3 regions of the Chromobacterium vaccinii genome follow, and region 1 is predicted to be linked to each of the others. Evidence: predicted binding sites of a transcription regulator. Region 1 holds the regulator's gene; each other region holds the start of a gene.
The links. Region 1 encodes sigma-54, which starts transcription at its own class of promoters, with help from an activator protein. Its sites were predicted from a motif close to CTGGCACGCTTCATGCTT; they were not measured.
Positions count from the first base shown of each region.

Region 2: the regulator sigma-54 is predicted to act here: its motif matches at 3,689-3,706, upstream of eat (ethanolamine permease).
Region 3: the regulator sigma-54 is predicted to act here: its motif matches at 4,103-4,120, upstream of flgB (flagellar basal body rod protein FlgB).

Region 1 covers NZ_CP017707.1:1,617,646-1,623,582, reverse strand. The annotation lists gene rapZ (RNase adapter RapZ) at 1-586, opposite strand, end outside; gene hprK (HPr(Ser) kinase/phosphatase) at 567-1,523, opposite strand; gene ptsN (PTS IIA-like nitrogen regulatory protein PtsN) at 1,516-1,977, opposite strand; gene hpf (ribosome hibernation-promoting factor, HPF/YfiA family) at 2,102-2,434, opposite strand; gene BKX93_RS07390 (RNA polymerase factor sigma-54) at 2,502-3,902, opposite strand; gene lptB (LPS export ABC transporter ATP-binding protein) at 3,906-4,634, opposite strand; gene lptA (lipopolysaccharide transport periplasmic protein LptA) at 4,631-5,188, opposite strand; gene lptC (LPS export ABC transporter periplasmic protein LptC) at 5,178-5,747, opposite strand; gene BKX93_RS07370 (KdsC family phosphatase) at 5,744-5,937, opposite strand, start outside.
Region 2 covers NZ_CP017707.1:4,090,433-4,096,369, reverse strand. The annotation lists gene BKX93_RS19035 (HD domain-containing phosphohydrolase) at 1-923, shown strand, start outside; gene BKX93_RS19030 (EAL and HDOD domain-containing protein) at 1,011-2,435, opposite strand; gene aroC (chorismate synthase) at 2,491-3,591, opposite strand; gene eat (ethanolamine permease) at 3,774-5,195, shown strand; gene BKX93_RS19015 (ethanolamine ammonia-lyase subunit EutB) at 5,192-5,937, shown strand, end outside.
Region 3 covers NZ_CP017707.1:1,161,209-1,167,145, reverse strand. The annotation lists gene BKX93_RS05140 (DEAD/DEAH box helicase) at 1-617, opposite strand, end outside; gene BKX93_RS05135 (EAL domain-containing protein) at 1,045-2,088, shown strand; gene BKX93_RS05130 (hypothetical protein) at 2,177-3,004, shown strand; gene BKX93_RS05125 (response regulator) at 3,106-3,903, opposite strand; gene flgB (flagellar basal body rod protein FlgB) at 4,149-4,562, shown strand; gene flgC (flagellar basal body rod protein FlgC) at 4,567-4,977, shown strand; gene BKX93_RS05110 (flagellar hook assembly protein FlgD) at 4,998-5,741, shown strand; gene flgE (flagellar hook protein FlgE) at 5,782-5,937, shown strand, end outside.

The DNA of each region.
Region 1 (5,937 bases):
GGCGCAGCTGCGGATCGTAATAGGGATTGGGCAGGCAGCGGGCGTCGAAGACGAAATCGGCGTCCTGCGGCACGCCATGCTTGAAGCCGAATGATTCGAAGATCAGCGTCAGCTGGCTGCTGTCGGCATCGACCAGTTCGCGCACCCAGCTTCTGAGGGCGTTGGCGGACAGTTCGCTGGTGTCGATGCGGGTGCCCAGCTCCAGCACCTCGGCCAGCATCTCCTGCTCCAGCAATATGCTTTCCTCCACCGTGATGCCGGTGTCGGACAGGGGGTGGCGGCGGCGGGTTTCGGAGAAGCGTTTGACCAGCGTTTCCGGCTTGGCTTCCAGGAACAGCAGCCGAACATCCATGCCTTGGGCCTTCAGGGATTCCACCACTTTGGGCAGCGCGCCCAGGGTGGGGCCGGAGCGGGTGTCCACGCTGATGGCGATGTCCTTGTAGCCGAAGTCGGCGTACATCGCCATCGCTTCCGGCAGCATGGTGGCCGGCAGATTGTCCACGCAGTAGAAACCGGAATCCTCCAGCGCGCGCAGCGCCACCGACTTGCCGGAACCGGACAGGCCGCTAATCAATATCAGGCGCATTTTCCTGGTCTCGCAAGAAATTGGTGTGGCGTTCGATGAATTCGCGGGTGCTGTCGATGCCGCGCAGCTGCAGGATGTAGTTGCGCACGGCGGCCTCCACCAGCACCGCCAGGTTGCGGCCGGCGGCCACGGGCAGCACCACCTTGCGCACGGTGACGCCGATGATGTCCTGAGTTTCCGACTGGATGTTCAGCCGGTCCAGCGCCTGCATCGCCTGGTCGTTGGCCTTGACCAGATGGATGATCAGTTTCAGCACCTTCTTGGGGCGGACCGCGGTCTCGCCGAAGATGGTGCGGATGTTGAGGATGCCGAGGCCGCGCACTTCCAGGAAGTCGCGCAGCAGTGGCGGGCAGCGGCCTTCGAGCGTGTCCGGGCCGATGCGGTATAGCTCGACGGCGTCGTCGGCCACCATGCCGTGGCCGCGGGAGATCAATTCCAGCGCCAGCTCGCTCTTGCCCATCGCGGAGTCGCCCATGATCAGCACGCCGATCTCGAACACGTCGAGGAACACGCCGTGCAGCACGGTGGACACCGCCAGCGCGCGCGCCAGGTAGATCCGCAGCACGTCCATCAGGTACGGGCTTTCCAGCGTGCTGCACATCAGGGGCACGTTGTGGCTGTGGCAGTAGTCGCGCAGCAGCCGGGGCACTGGCTGGTTGTTGGTGACCATCACCACCGACATGCTCTTGTGGAACAGCTGGTCCAGCGCGGTCTTGGCCGCCGACTGCTCCAGCTTGTTAAGGTAGTCGACCTCGGCGAGGCCCAGCACCTGCACCCGGTTGGGGTGGATGAAGTTCAGGTGGCCGACCAGGGCCAGCGTCGGCCGCTGGTCGTCGTTGCCGATCACGTTGTCGGAGCCGCCGGTGCCGGCGACCCAAGTCAGATTCAGCTTCTGCTGGTTTTCCTGATACAGCCGGCGCACGGTGATGCTAGGCATGGGGCGTCCATTCGCAAAGCAGCTTGTACAGGTCGTCGCGCGCGCCGGCGCCAAGCATCTGCTCGCGCATCTGGCGGCTGGAGAACAGCTGCGCCAGCTCCGACAGCACCTGGAGGTGCAGGTCGGTGGCGTGCTCGGGGACCAGCAGCACGAACAGGCATTGCACCGGCTTGCCGTCCGGCGCGTCGAAGGGAATGGGCGCCTTCAGGCGGATGAACACGCCGGTGGCTTCCTTGAGGCCGCGCGCGCGGCCGTGGGGAATGGCCACGCCCTGGCCGAGTCCGGTGGAGCCCAGTTTTTCACGGCTGAACAGGCTGTCGAAAACCTCGCTGCGGGCGATGCCGCGGGTGTTTTCCACGAGCAGTCCCACTTGTTCGAACACCCGCTTCTTGCTGGCGACGTCCAGATCCAGCAGGATATGGTCCGGGGTCAGGATCTTGCCGATGAGAGTCATGTTGGAGTATGCATGCGGCTCTTGGGGTGAAACTGTGAATTCTACGTTGCCTTGATAGTACTGAAAACCGGCAAGCGCAAAGAAAAACGGGAACCGTGAGGCTCCCGTTGTCTTCAGTCCGGCCTTACAGCGAGGCCTGGGCCTGAGACGCTTCGCCCGAGCCCGTCGCGCGGTGTTCGGTCAGCTTTTCCTTGTACTTCAGGACTTGGCGGTCCAGCTTGTCCATCAGGACGTCGATGGCGGCGTAGAGGTCGGCCTCGGAAGCTTCGATGTGGATGTCCTTGCCGGACAGGTGCACATTGACTTCAGCCTTCTGGACCAGCTTGTCGACCGACAGGGTGACGGAGATGTCGATCACGTGGTCGACATGGCGGGTAATGCGCTCGAGCTTGTTCTCGATGTATTCGCGCAGCGACGGGGTGACTTCCAGGTGCAGGCCAGTTACTTTGAGGTTCATACCCTAGCTCCTTCTGGTGTTGACCACCCGGTCGGGTTGCCGGGCGGCATTGTATTCTTGAGGCGCCCTACAGCGCCTTGCGCAGATTCACCGCCGGAATCTGCATGGCTTCACGATACTTGGCTACGGTGCGTCTGGCAACCTGTATTCCCTGCTTGGCCAGCGCGTCGGCGATGGCGCTGTCGGACAGCGGCTTCGCGCGGTCCTCGGCGTCTATCATGCCGCGGATGTGGGCCTTGATCGCGGTGGCGGAGCACTCTCCGCCGCTTTCAGTTTCCAGCGAACTGCCGAAGAAATACTTGAGCTCGAACAAGCCCCGCGAACAAAGCAGGTATTTCTGGCTGGTGGATCGGGAAACGGTGGATTCGTGCAGGCCCAGTTCTTCCGCGATGTCCCGCAGGATCAGCGGGCGCATCGCCACTTCGCCGTGCTCAAAGAACGATTGCTGGCGCTCAACGATAGCTTCCGCCACTTTGAGTATGGTGTCAAACCGTTGCTGGATGTTCTTGACCAGCCAGCGCGCCTCCTGCAGCCGGCCCGACATTTCGCCGCCGGCGCGCTGGTCGGCCAGCATGCGCTCGTACAGCCGGTTGACGCGCAGGCGGGGCATCGCCGCGCGGTTGAGCTCGGCCGCCCAGCGGCCGCGCAGCTTGCGCACGCTGATGTCGGGAATCACGTAATGGGTTTCGCCGTGGCCGAAGCCGGTGGCCGGGTGCGGGTTGAGGCGGGCGATCAGCGCCTGCGCGCCGCGCAGCGCCGCGTCGTCGCAGCGCAGCAGCTTTTTCAGCCGGGCGTAGTCGCGGCCGCCGAGCAGGGCCAGGTGCTCGCGGACGATGGCCAGCGCCAGCGCGTGCTCAGGCTCGACGCCGGGCAGGCGCTGCAACTGCAGCGTCAGCGATTCGGCCAGCGAGCGCGCGCCCACGCCGGCGGGGTCGAACTGCTGCAGCAGCCTGAGGCCCACCGCCAGCTCGTCGACTTCCAGCTCCAGTTCCAGCGGCAGGTTGCCGGCCAGCTCGTCCAGCTGCAGCGGCAGGTAGCCGTCGTCGTCCAGTTCCTCTATCAGCAGGCGCATCACCGCGCGGTCGCGGTCGGAGAGGGCGATTTCGCCCAGTTGCGTCAGCAGGTGCTCGCGCAGACTGACCGGGCAGGGCACGTTGAGCATGGGGTCGAAGTCATTGTCGTCCCCCTTGCGGCTGCCGGCGCCCCAGTCCAGCAGTTCGCCGGCGCCGTCGTCGCGGCTGTCGGCGTCCTGGGCCTCGGCCGGGCTTTCCTGCTGTTCCGCGCTGTCGGGAGCGGCTTCGCCGTCGCGGGGCTCGTCGCCGCGCTCCAGCAGCGGATTGTCCAGCAGGAAGCGCTCCACCTCCGTCTGCAGGTCCAGTGTGGACAGTTGCAGCAGCTTGATCGATTGCTGCAGCTGCGGCGTCAGCGTCAGTTGCTGGGATACCTTGAGCTGAAGGGCCTGTTTCATCGTTTACAGATGGAAGTGCTCGCCGAGGTAGACCTCGCGCACTCTCTCGTTGTTGACCAGTTCTTCCGGCTCGCCGGAGGCCAGCACCGAGCCGTCGCTGATGATGTAGGCGCGGTCGCAGATGCGCAGCGTCTCGCGCACGTTGTGGTCGGTGATCAGCACGCCGATGCCGCGCTCCTTCAGGAAGGAGATGATCTTCTGGATGTCGATCACCGCGATCGGATCCACGCCGGCGAAAGGTTCGTCCAGCAGGATGAAGCGCGGGCGGGTGGCCAGCACGCGGGCGATCTCCACCCGGCGGCGCTCGCCGCCGGACAGCGACAGCGCGTTGCTGTCGCGCAGGTGGCCGATGTTGAGGTCGTCCAGCAGCAGGTCCAGCTCTTTTTCCAGCTCCTTGCCCTTGAGGCCGGAGATTTCCAGGATGGCGGCGATGTTCTCTTCCACCGTCATGCGGCGGAAGATGGACGCTTCCTGCGGCAGGTAGCCGAGGCCGAGCTGGGCGCGCTGGTGGATCGGGTAGTGAGTGATGGACGCGTCGTCCAGGCGAATGTCGCCGTCGTCGGCGCCGATCAGGCCGACGATCATGTAGAAACTGGTGGTCTTGCCGGCGCCGTTGGGGCCGAGCAGGCCGACGACTTCGCCGCTCTCGATGCTGAGCGACACGTCCTTGACCACGGTGCGCTTCTTGAAGCGCTTTTTCAGATTGGTGACGGTGAGGATGCTGTGCTTCATTGCGCGGCGGCTCCGGCGGCGGGTTTGGCGGCCGCCGGTTGCGACGCGGTGTTCTTCGGCTGCAGGATCACGGTGGTGCGCCCGCCCTTGCCGGCGTTGGCGCCGCCGCCCATCACCTGGTAGACCTCGCTCTGGGTGTCGTAGGTGATCACGTTGCCGATCACGAGGTCGCCGTTGCGCTTGACGCGGGCGTTGCCGGTCAGCACCGCGAAGTGCTTGGCGCTGTCGTAGTCCAGCTTGCTGGATTGGCCTTCGATCCAGCCGCTGTTGTTGTCCAGCTTCTGGCGGAAGGTGACGATGCGGCCGGTAGCCTGCAGCGTCTGGTTGCCTTGCGGGTCCTGGGTGGCTACCACCTTGTCGGCGTTCAGGCGCAGCGTGCCCTGGATCACCACCACGTTGCCGGTGCAAGTGGAGACGCCCTTGGTCTGCTCCATGGTGCAGCCGTTGTCGCTGGTGATTTCGATGGGCTTGGTTTTGTCTGCCTGTTCGGCGTGAGCCAGCGCGGAGGCGGCCAGCAGCAAGCCGGCCAGCAGGATGCGGGAGTTATTTGGCATAGACGATCTTGGTCTTGGAATACAGATTGAGCAGGCCCTGCGACTCCAGATAGCTGAAGCCGATGGAGTTGGCGACCGAGTTGCCTTGGTAGATCACCGACGGCGCCTTGGAGCTGGCGAAGCGCTTGCCGGTATCGACGAACATCGCGCTGCTGACCAGCCGGGTTTCGGGCTGCTTGCTGTCTGCGGGTTTGATCAAAACGACTTTCTTGTCGAAGTAGGCCTGCTGGCTCTTGTTGTTGTAGCGGCCGGTCTCGCCGGTCACATGGTATTGCAGCACGCCCTGCTGGTACTGGTACAGGTCGGGGTTCTCGAAATAGGCGTCGGGCTTGCCCGGATACTGCCACATGCGGGTGGCGATCAGCCGGTCCATCAGCTTGCCTTGCTTGTCGTAGCGGGTGGCGATCATGTTTTCCGCAACGTACTCGGGCTTGTCCGGATCGAGTTCGCGGCGGTGGCTGTCCCAGCGCGAAATCTGGTCCAGCCATATCGTCAGCAGCGCGGTCAGTCCGATCAGCAGCACCGGGAACAGGCGATGGGAGCGCAGCAGCTTGATCATGCCAGATACCGGGCGAGCACGCCTTCGAACGTGCCCTGGGCCTGCATGATCAGCTCGGCCAGCTCGCGCACCGCGCCATGGCCGCCGGGGTTGCCGGTCACGTAATGGCAATGCTGGCGCACCTGCGGGGGGGCCTCGGGCACCGCGACCGCCAGGCCGACCCGGGTCAGGATGGGCAGGTCGATCAGAT
Region 2 (5,937 bases), 2.5 Mb from region 1:
CCCGCAACGGCGCCGAAGCGCTGGCCGCCGCAGCCAAGCATCGGCCCTCGCTGGTTCTGCTGGACATCCAGATGCCGGACATGGACGGCTACGAGGTCTGCCGCCGCCTCAAGAAAGATCCGCAATCCTCCGCCACCCCGGTGATATTCGTCACCTCGCTGGCGGAAATCGGCAACGAGGCGGCCGGTTTCGACGCCGGCGCGGTGGACTATCTGGTCAAGCCGGTTTCGCCATCCATCGTGCAGGCGCGGGTTCGCACCCATCTATCGCTGGTTCAAGCCACCCAGCTGGAGAAAAGCCACCGCGACGCGATCTACATGCTGGGCCAGGCCGGCCACTTCAACGATACCGACACCGGCGTCCACATCTGGCGGATGGCGGCGTATTCCGCGATGCTGGCCTCGACCGGCGGCTGGGACGCGCCCTCCTGCCATCTGCTGGAACTGGCAGCGCCCATGCACGACACCGGCAAGCTGGGCATACCGGACGCCATTCTGCGCAAGCCCGGGCCGTTGACGCCGGAAGAGTGGGAAGTCATGAAAACCCATACCCGGATCGGCCACGACATCCTGATCCGCAGCGAAGCCCCGGTATTCAGGCTGGCGGCGGAAATCGCGTTGCACCACCATGAGAAATGGGACGGCAGCGGCTATCCTGACGGACTGGCCGGAGAGGCCATTCCCGAATCGGCGCGCATCATTTCGCTGGCCGACGTGTTCGACGCGCTGACGATGCGCCGTCCCTACAAGGATGCCTGGCCGATGGAAAAAGCGCTGGCCACGCTGCGCCAGGGCAGCGGCGTCCATTTCGAGCCCAGGCTGGTTGAAGTCTTCGACGCCGCTCTGCCCAAGCTGCTGGAAATCAAGGAAATATGGGGAAATCTCTCCCAACAGGCGGAGCACGACGTGCTGATGCTGTTCTGACGAGAGCCGCCGCGCGATGCCAGGAAGGAAGCCCCTGGCCTTGCCGCGCCCAGCGGTCCGAACGCTCTCGAAGCGCGGCCGGCGGCGCTAAACCGCCTCGACGTTGTTGTGCACCTCGCTATCGCGCAGCACCACCTGAGCCCACACCACCGAATCCAGGTAATACTGGTTGGCCAGGTCCAGATCGAAGTCCAGCACCCTGGCCAGCGCCTCGATCTGCGCGTTGTCGCCCTGTTCGCAAGCCATCGCCAGCGACAGGTGCGGCGAGAAGATGCCCTTGCCCTCCACCACCGCCTCCCTCACCGTCAGCGGCAGCTCCAGCGGGTCCAGCACATCAGGAAAGGGTTGGTTGAGCAGCACGTCCAGCAGCGAGAACATCCCGGTCAAGAACAGGTGCTCGGCCTCCAGCTTGTTGCCGCGATAGCCGCCCAGCTTCTCCATGAAGCGGGCGCGGATCAACGACTTCTCCATCAGCGAGATCGCGGTGCCGTCCTCCTTGCGCGAGGTGAACAGCAGCATGGACAGCCATTTGAACAGCGTCTCCCGCCCCAGCAGCAGCAGAGTTTCCTCTATTGTCTGCACCTTGCGCGACAAGCCGTGTATCGGCGAATTGATGAAGCGCAGCAGCTTGAACAGCAGCACCGAATCCAGCTTGAATTGGGCTTCCACTTCCTTGGGATCGGCGCTGGTGCGCAGCAGGCGCATGATCTGCAGCACGCGGGTCTGGTTGGTGTCCACCTTGCCGCCCTCCAGCGCATGGGCGGTGGTGACGAAGGGGCCGTGGAACAAGGCGAACCGGTTGTTGCCCGGCCCGCGCAGGCAAACGTCCATGTCCTCTGCGGTGCCGACGTTGCGCGCCATCCAGCGCGCCCCCGGATAGCGTTTGGGCAACTGATCCAGGATGGGCGCCAGCACCCGGGTGGACGGACCGGCGAAATCCAGCACCATGAAGTCTACCCGGCTGAACAGATCGGCCTGCAATCCCGGACTCAGCATGTTCTGGTCGTAGGCGGCGGGCTCCAGCGCGAAGCGCAGGCCAAGCTTCTGCAGCTCGTCCAGCTGGCGCAGCATGTGCTCCGCCACCTCCATGCCCGGCAGCGGCTCCAGCACGAAGATCACGCTGCCCGCCGGCATGCCGCGCAGCTGCGGGTCGTCGAGCGAGGTCATCGCGATGTGGACGAAGGCGCGGCGGTAGGCCAGCAGCCGGAAGATGTCCATATTGTGCAGCGTGGCCAGCAGCAGCCGGTCGAACTCCTGCTGTTTGCCGGCCTCGATGTTGCGCTTGCCCTGGCGGACGAAGAAATCATAGGCGACCACGCGCTGCTGGCGATCCATCACCGGCTGGTGGGACACAAAGCCGAGCGTGGCGGGCAGATCGGCCGGCTCTTCCTCCTCCGGCAGGGGGATGATGATATCGGGCGGCTCCGGCCTCGCGTCCTGATGCGGGGCCTCTTCCTCATGCGCGTTCTTCTTCAGACGTCCGGCCAATCCATCTATCAGATTTTTCAGCATGGTGTCATCCCAGGGTTGAACTGGCCTCGAGCCGCCCGGCCGGTATATGTGCATTCTAGCCGATATGACCCGCAATTCTCGGCGTTTCCACCCGCACATCGCCGCATTGCGCGCGGTGGCGCAAGGCATGGTCGATCAGCACCAAGGCCAGCATCGCCTCGGCGATCGGCGTGGCGCGGATGCCGACGCAGGGATCGTGGCGGCCGTGGGTTTCCATCGTTATCGCCTCGCCTTGCTTGTTGATCGAGCGGCGCGGCTGGGCGATGGACGACGTCGGTTTGATCGCGATCGATACATCGATCTGCTGGCCGGTGGAGATGCCGCCCAGCACGCCGCCGGCGTGGTTGCTGGCGAAGCCTTGCGGCGTCAGCTCGTCGCCATGCTCGCTGCCGCGCTGGGTCACGCAGCCGAAGCCGGCGCCGATCTCCACGCCCTTGACCGCGTTGATGCTCATCATCGCGTAAGCGATGTCGGCATCCAGGCGGTCGAACACCGGCTCGCCCCAGCCCACCGGCACATTGTCCGCCACCACGCGCAGCCGCGCGCCGATGGAATCCAGGCTCTTGCGGATGGAGTCCATATATTCCTCCAGCCGCGGCACGATGTCCGGATCGGCGCTGAAGAAAGGATTGCCGCCCACATGCTCCCAGCCCTTGAACGGCATCTGCACTTCGCCGATCTGGGTCATGTGGCCGCGAATGACGATGCCGTATTTTTCGCTCAGCCACTTCTTGGCGATGGCGCCGGCCGCGACGCGCACCGCGGTCTCGCGCGCCGAGGAGCGGCCGCCGCCGCGCGGATCCCGGGTGCCGTATTTATGCCAGTAGCAGTAATCGGCGTGGCCGGGGCGGAAAGTCTCGGCGATATTGCCGTAATCCTTGCTGCGCTGGTCGGTGTTGCGGATCAGCAGCGCGATCGGCGTGCCGGTGGTCTTGCCCTCGTAGACGCCGGACAGGATTTCGACGGTGTCCGGCTCGCGGCGCTGGGTCACGTGGCGGCTGGTGCCGGGCTTGCGGCGGTCCAGCTCCGTCTGGATGTCCGCCTCGGTCAAGGCCAGTCCCGGCGGACAACCGTCCACCACGCAGCCTATGCCCGGCCCGTGGCTCTCGCCGAAGGAAGTCACCGTAAACAATCGTCCCATGCTGCTGCCTGACATCTGCTTTCCCCTGCCGCTGATTGCGTATCGTCATCGATTCTAGCATGGCATCCGCCAGCGGCAGGCTACGATGGGGGATTGAATCCCGGCGCCGGCGCTGGCATTCTTTTTGCGTAAACGGGCGATGCGGGAATGCCCGCCCTTCCCGACGGGAAGGCCATCCAATCGGACAGGAGTCTGCCATGAACGCATCGACACCCGGCCTCGCGCGCAAGCTCGGCGGCTGGCAACTATGGGGCATCGCCGTGGGGCTTGTGATTTCCGGCGAATACTTCGGCTGGAGCTACGGCTGGGCGCAGGCCGGCACGCTGGGCTTTCTGTGCGCCACGCTGTTCGTCGCGCTGATGTACGCAGCCTTCATCTTCAGTTTCACAGAACTGACCACCGCCATCCCGCACGCCGGCGGGCCCTTCGCCTACGCCCGCCGCGCCTTCGGTCCGCTGGGCGGCTTCATCGCCGGTTTCGCCACCCTGTGCGAATTCGTGTTCGCGCCGCCGGCCATCGCGCTGGCCATCGGCGCCTACCTCAATGTCCAATTCCCATCGCTGGCGCCCAAATGGACCGCCTGCGGCGCCTATCTGGCCTTCATGGCGCTGAACATCGCCGGGGTCGGCATCGCCGCGATGTTCGAGCTGGCGGTCACGCTGCTGGCCATCTTCGAGCTGCTGGTGTTCATGGGCGTGGTGGCGCCCGGCTTCAGCTGGGACAACTTCATGCGCCACGGCTGGGCCGGGCAGGACGCCTTCCATTGGGGCGCCGTCGGCGGCATGTTCGCCGCGCTGCCGTTCGCGATCTGGTTCTTCCTGGCGATAGAGGGCGCGGCGATGGCGGCCGAAGAAGCCAAGGACCCGGCCCGCACCATCCCGCGCGCCTACATCGCCGGCATCCTCACCCTGGTGGCGCTGGCCTTCGGCGTGATGGTGATGGCCGGCGGCGCCGGCGACTGGAGCCGGCTGGCCAATATCAACGACCCGCTGCCGCAGGCGATGAAGCTGATCGTGGGCGAGCACAGCGGCTGGCTGCACATGCTGGTGTGGCTGGGCCTGTTCGGCCTGGTGGCGTCGTTCCACGGCATCATCATGGGCTATTCGCGGCAGATCTTCGCCCTGGCGCGGGCCGGCTACCTGCCGCGCGCGCTGGCCGCCGTCCATCCGCGCTTCAAGACGCCGCACCGCGCCATACTGGCCGGCGGCGTCGTCGGCATCGCCGCCATCTTCAGCGACGACCTGGTGCAGATCGCCGGCCAGCCGCTGACCGCCAACATCGTCACGCTGTCGGTGTTCGGCGCCATCGTCATGTACATCGTGTCGATGCTGGCGCTGTTCCGGCTGCGCGGCCGCGAGCCGGCCCTGCCCCGGCCGTTCTCCGCGCCCGCTTATCCGTGGCTGCCGGCGCTGGCGCTGGGCTGTTCGCTGATCTGCCTGGTCGCCATGGTCTATTACAACCGGCTGCTGGCCGGCATCTTCGCCGCGATGCTGGCCGCCGGCTACCTGTACTTCCTCGCCACCGCCCGCCAGCGCGCCGAAGCCGGCATCGACGCTCAGCTGCAAGGTTCGGCCGAGATTGCCGCCCAGGCCTCTCCCACCATCCGGAGCCAGACATGAGCCACGCCATCGCCATAGGCCCGCGCCGCTATCGTTTCGACGACTTGAAGACGCTGATGGCGCGCGCCAGCCCGCTGCGCTCCGGCGACCAGCTGGCCGGCGTCGCCGCCGCCAGCGCCGAGGAGCGGGTGGCGGCGCAAATGTGCCTGGCCGACCTGCCGCTGACCGTCTTTCTCAACCAGGCGCTGATCCCGTACGAGGAAGACGAAGTCACCCGGCTGATCCTGGATAGCCACGACGCGGCCGCCTTCGCCGCCGTCGCCCACCTGACCGTCGGCGGCCTGCGCGACTGGCTGCTGTCCGACGCCGCCACCGCGGAAACGCTGGCGGCGCTGGCTCCCGGCCTCACGCCGGAAATGGCGGCGGCGGTGTCCAAGCTGATGCGCAACCAGGATCTGGTGCTGGCGGCGAGGAAATGCCGCGTCGTGACCGCCTTCCGCAATACCCAAGGCCTGCCGGGACGGATGGGCGTGCGGCTGCAGCCCAACCATCCGGCAGACGACGCGCGCGCCATCGCCGCCGCCACCCTGGACGGCCTGCTCTACGGCGCCGGCGACGCGGTGATCGGCATCAATCCGGCCGGCGACAGCCCGGACGATATCCGGAGCTTGCTGACGCTGCTGGACGAGGTGCGCCAGCGCTACGCCATCCCCACCCAAAACTGCGTGCTGACCCACGTCACCAGCACGCTGGACCTGATCCGCCAGGGCGCGCCGGTGGACCTGGTATTCCAGTCGATAGC
Region 3 (5,937 bases), 460 kb from region 1:
CGCTGCGGATCGCGGGTCATCTTTTCAGCCATGCGGCCGACGATGCCGTCCAGCGTGGCGGAGAACAGCACGGTCTGACGCGACTCCGGCGTAGCCTTGACGATGGCTTCGATGTCGTCGATGAAACCCATGTCCAGCATGCGGTCGGCTTCGTCCAGCACCAGCATTTCCAGACGGGAAAAATCGATGCGGCCAGAGCGCATGTGGTCCATCAGGCGGCCCGGAGTCGCCACGATCAGATCGATCGGGCGGGACAGGGCGCGAATCTGGAAGCCGAAGGAAGAGCCGCCCACCAGGCAGGCGGTCTTCATCCAGCGCAGGTCCTTGCCATATTCCAGAGCGTTCTTTTCAACTTGCTGCGCCAGTTCGCGGGTCGGGGTCAGCACCAGAACGCGCGGGCCTTGGCCCTTGCCGGTGGAGCGTTCCGACAGCTTGGTCAGCGCAGGCAGCAGGAAAGCGGCGGTCTTGCCGCTACCGGTTTGAGCGGAAACCAGCAGGTCGCGGCCAGCGATGGCGGCCGGGACGGCTTCGGCTTGAACCGAGGTCGGGGAGGTGTAGCCGGCAGCTTCCAGAGCGCGCAGGATGGTCGGGGCGATGCCCAGATCGGAAAAGTTCATGTATATCCTTTCAGGCCGGATGATGCCGGCGTCACTTATAGCCAGATTTCGTGGCGGTTATACGGCGCCTTTGGGCCGCAAATCATCGGCACTAACCTGGCAAGCGGCGAACAGCGGTCCAGTCGAAAGCGACATTATTGCTTGGACGAAGCCTGGTAAAGGGTCAGGGACGATGAAAACACACTCGGGCAGAGGCGTGGTGTGGGTTTGCCCGGTGAAATGACAAGAGGCCGGACTGTACATTAATTACGGAGGCAAGGCAACAGTTTTCTGAAAAATGGCCGGATAAGTATTTGATTGTTTGTGTCTTGATTTGGACTGTCCGCAAAAATAGCCTGCGATCGCCCTGCGCGGGCGCGGCTGGCGAAGCCATCCCTGCTCGCTACACTGGACTATAAGGTAGCGGGCTGGGGGCGGGCGGATGCGGATGGGGCGGAAGTTGGCGGTGTGGCTGTCGCGGCGGGCGGCCGGGGCGGGCGCCGCGCCGGTGTATGCGCTGGCGGTGCTGGCGTGCGCGCTGCCGGCGCTGTTCCTGCCTTGGTGGCTGGGCCGGGCGGGCTTTGATCCGCCGGACTGGCGCGGATGGGCGCTCGGCGCGGAGGTGGGGGTTCTGGCCGCGCTGGCCGGGGCGATGTTCGCCGGCTGGCTGCGGCGCGGCGCGGGCGTGCGCAGCGCCAGCGACTGGGAAATACTGGAAGGCATACGCAACCAGGAGTTTTTCGTCCATTACCAGCCCATCGTCACCGCTGCGGGCGGAGAATGCGTCGGCGCGGAAGTGCTGGCGCGCTGGCGCCATCCGATGCAGGGCAATGTGAGGGCCGACCTGTTCATCCGGGAGGCGACCGAGGCGGGGTTGATCGTGCCGCTGACCCGCTATCTGCTTAAGCGGGCGGCCGGCGAGTTGCGCCAGGTGGCCTTGCCGCCGGGTTTCATCGTCGGCGTCAATATCGCCGGCGAGCATCTGGCGATGCCGGAGCTGGCCGACGATTGCCGGGAAATGCGGGAGATGCTGCAGGCCAAGCAGGCGGCGTTGGTGCTGGAAATTTCGGAGCAGACGCCATTGAGCGAGGCGTCCGGCGCGCACGAGGTGATCCGAAGACTCAAGCGGGAGGGCGTGAAGCTGGCGCTGGACGATTTCGGCTCCGGCTATGCCGACAAGGACTATCTGCGGCGCTGGGGTTTTGATTATCTGAAGGTGGAAAAAGGCTTTGCCTCCGCATTGGGGCAGGACACGCTGCGCGGCAATGTGCTGGACGGCCTGTTGCCGTCGTCCCGCCAGTTGGGCGTGAGCGTGATCGTCAAGGGCGTGGAGACTGCGGGCCAGCGGAACTATCTGAAAGCGAGTGGATTCGAGTTGCTGCAGGGGTTCTATTTCGGCAAGCCGATGGCGCTGAACCACTTCCGGCAGTGGCTGTACGCCGGGGTCATTCAGGACCGGTCGCCGGCGCGGCGAAAGGGCGGCGGCCGTTAGAGGCTTGGAGCGGCTTTGGGGTACGGGTTGGGACATGGGGCCGCGTTTGCTACAATGCGGCCCTTTTTATTTCGAAGGAAGCAGTGGCATGGAATACGCCGTGCAACGCTACGCCGCCACCCGGCCCTGGGCCAAGCGAGTGGGGCAGCTGTATGCCCAGACGGTCCAGGCCGCCGAGGCGCGGGCGCAGATGAAGGATGTGATCAAGCGCGAGTTGGAGCGCGCGGCGCAAGTGTTCGAGATTCCGCAGGCCACCATCGTCTGCGAATTGGCGTTGGCCGAGGCCTGGGGACACTTCGCTCGCCACGGGCGCGTGGTGTCCCATCTGGATGGCGCGTTGGCGGCCGCCTTGGCCCATACCCGGCAGCCGTCGAACCTGCCCGATACACTGAATCTGCCCGCCGCAGCCTTCTTCCTGCATGTGCCGGGCGAGGGCGGGGCCTTCATCGCGCATCAGCCGGAGCGTCGCGCCTTGCTGCTGACAATGGTGCGGATGGGCTTCGCGCCGGATGGCGTCAATTGGCTGCAAGCGGCGGACCAAGTTGAGTTGGCGCGGGTGGAGTATCCGGGCGAGTTGGCGCCGCAGCTGGAAAATGTGGCCGCCGATTGGCAGGGGCTGCTGTCTTCCGTATTGAACGGCCTGGCGATGATGACTCAGCCCAAGCTGGAACTGGCCAAGGGCTGGGAGGCTTCCGCGCCGGCGGAGTGGGTGGCGGACGCCGCGCATCCTTCGTGCGTCAAAACCCGGCGGAAGGCGCGCAGCCAGCTGTTGAAGTCCGGCTTCGGCGAGGTGACTTTCTGCCGGGTGCCGGAGCTGGCCGATGGCACCGAATATGCCAGCCAGGGTTATTGGCGCCGCCAGTCTTTCGGCGCGGACAAGGCGCATTCGCGCCTGGTATGGGTGGCACCGCGCTGAGCTTGGCGAGCAGGCCTTGCCCGGCGGCGCGAAAGCGCTTGCCGAGGAGATGAAACGCCCGGTTGAGCCGGGCGTTTTTTTGGGCGCCGATTGCGCGGGCGTCAGTACTCGTTGAGCAAGGTGCGGATCAGCTCGCGCATCTTGTCCATGTCGAAAGGCTTCTGGCAGCAGGCGGCGATGCCGGCCTCCTCCAGGTCATCCTTGCCGATATTGTCGCTGTCGCTGGTTATCATCATCACCGGCGTGTCCGGCTGGAGGCCGCTGCTGCGGACGTGGCGGGCGAAGTCCAGTCCATCCATGCCCGGCATGTGGTAGTCGGTGATGATGAGCTTGAATGGCTCCTGCTCCAGGTAGGGTATGGCCGCTTCGCTGCTGGCCGCCTCGCAGAAATGCTCGAAGCCCAGCTTCTCCAGCACCTGGCGGATGTGGTGGCGCGAAGTGCTGCTGTCGTCGACGATGAGCACGTTCATCAGCGCCATGTCGGAGTCGACCTCGGCGCCCAGGCTGGGGCAGTTGAGAAAACTCATCACCGACTGCATCGCCAGATCGAACTCCTCGGGTGTGAACGGCTTGGGCAGCATGGCCAGGCTGCCGGCCTGGCGTATCGTTTCCAGTCTTTCCGGATTGGTTTCGCTGGAGATCAGGATGAAGGGCAGGTCGTACAGATCATCGCTTTCGCGCAGCTCGCGGACCAGCTCCGCGCCCGTGATGTCGGGCAGGTGGTAGGCGCTGATGATCAGGTTCGGCCGCCTTTGCCGGGCCTGCTCTATCAGCTCGCGGCCGGAAGGGTGGACTTCTATCTGGGCGGCGCCCATCGCCTCCAGCGCCTTGGTGATGATTTGCGCCTGCACCTGGGAGGGTTCGGCCAATGAGATCAGCAGTTGTTCCAAAGCCAGCATCGCTCTGCTCCGACATTCTACTTATTTACATTATTGTCGGTTTGGCACGATTTGGGTGGGCCGGCAAGCAAAATCCTCAAATAGCTTGATGCGGATGGGGGCGGCAAGTTTTGCCGCCGCTCGCGCCGCGCCCGGCCGGCAAACTTGCCGCTTGAAGCCTAATCGGCGTGAAAACTTGGCTTTGCGCGGCTTTCAAGCACTGGCACACTTCGTGCTTTAGCGTAGGCCAGCGAGGAGATTGCCCAATGCTAGACAAAATTGCCCACTATTTCGATTTTCAGCAGCGCGCGCTGAATTTGCAGGCCTATCGCGCCGAAGTGATAGGCAGCAACATCGCTAACGCTGAAACGCCGTATTACAAGGCGGTGGATTTCGATTTCAAGTCCGCGCTGCAGGCGCAGGTGGACAAGCAGGGGCAACTGAAACTGGCCCAGACCGACGCGCGCCACATCGCCAATCAGGCCGGCGAAGGCTCCGGCACGCCGCTGCAGTACCGCAGCGCGGTGCAGCCCAGCCTGGACGGCAACACGGTCGACATGGACGTGGAGCGCGGCGCTTTCGCCGACAACGCCTTGCAGTATCAGACCACGCTGGCCTTCCTCAACAAGAAGATCAGCGGCCTGAGCTCGGCGATCCAGGGCAGCGGCACGGGAGGCTGATTGAATGTCACTGTCTAATCTCTTCAATATTTCAGGTTCGGCGTTGTCGGCGCAATCGATGCGGCTCAACGTGGTGGCCAGCAATCTGGCCAATGCCGAAAGCGCCACCAGTTCGACCGGCCAGCCTTACAAGGGGCGCCACGTGGTGTTCACCGCGATTCCGGTGGACAACGCCCAGCCGCAAGTGGCCGGCGTGCGCGTGACGTCGGTGGTGGAAGACCAGTCGCCGCCGAGGCTGAAGTACGAACCGGGCAACCCGCTGGCCGACGAGCGCGGCTACGTGACCATGCCCAACGTCAACGTGGTGGAGGAGATGGCCGACATGATCGCCGCCTCTCGCGCCTACCAGAACAACGTTGAAATGATGAACACCGCCAAGACGCTGCTGCAAAAGACGCTGCAGCTCGGCCAATAAACCAGGTAAAGGGTGACGCCATGACTACCGCAGCGACCAACAGCACCACCGGCAACGCGTTCAATTTCAACTCGCTGAACAGCCAGGCCACGCCAGGCAGCAGCGGTGTTCAGACGGCCAATGGTTCGGGCACTGGCGGCTCCTTGTCCACCACCAGCGCGCAAAGCCTGCAGAACAACTTCCTGACCTTGCTGACCGCGCAGCTGAACGCGCAGGATCCGCTGAATCCGATGGACAACAGCCAGCTGACCAGCCAGATGGCCCAGATCAGCCAGGTGGCCGGCCTGCAGACGCTGAACCAGACCATGCAGCAAATGGTGTCGGCGCAGAGCGCCACCCAGTCGCTGATGGCCTCCAGCATGATAGGCAAGAACGTGATGGTGGCCGGCAACGCGCTGACCGCGCCGGCCGCCGGCCAGACGACGCAGGCGGGCGTGCTGTTGAACGGACCCGCCGCCTCGGTGCAGGTCAATGTGCTGGATCAGAACGGCAATGTGGTGGATACGGTGCCGCTGCAAAATCCGGGCAAGGGGCTGACGACCTTCAGCTGGGACGGCAAGGATGCCAACAACAACCAGTTGCCGGCCGGCGGCAGTTATACCTTCCAGGTCAAGGTGGCGCAGGCCAGTTCGTCCGGCAACACCACCGCCACGGCTTACAACACCCAGCAGGTCCAGGCGGTATCCTGGGCAAACGGTTCGCCGATGCTGGTGCTGCCGGGCAACAACCTGGTGCCGTTGTCCAATGTCGCGCAGATGTCCTGAAGCACTCTGCCTAAATAAAGCTTGATGAGGAGCAGTTGAGATGGGCTTTCAACAAGGTCTGAGTGGTCTGAACGCGGCGTCCGTGCAATTGGACACCATAGGCAACAACGTGGCCAACGCCAATACCGTCGGCTTCAAGAGCTCGCGCACCGAGTTCGCCGATCTCTACGGCAACAGCCTGTACGGCATCACCGCG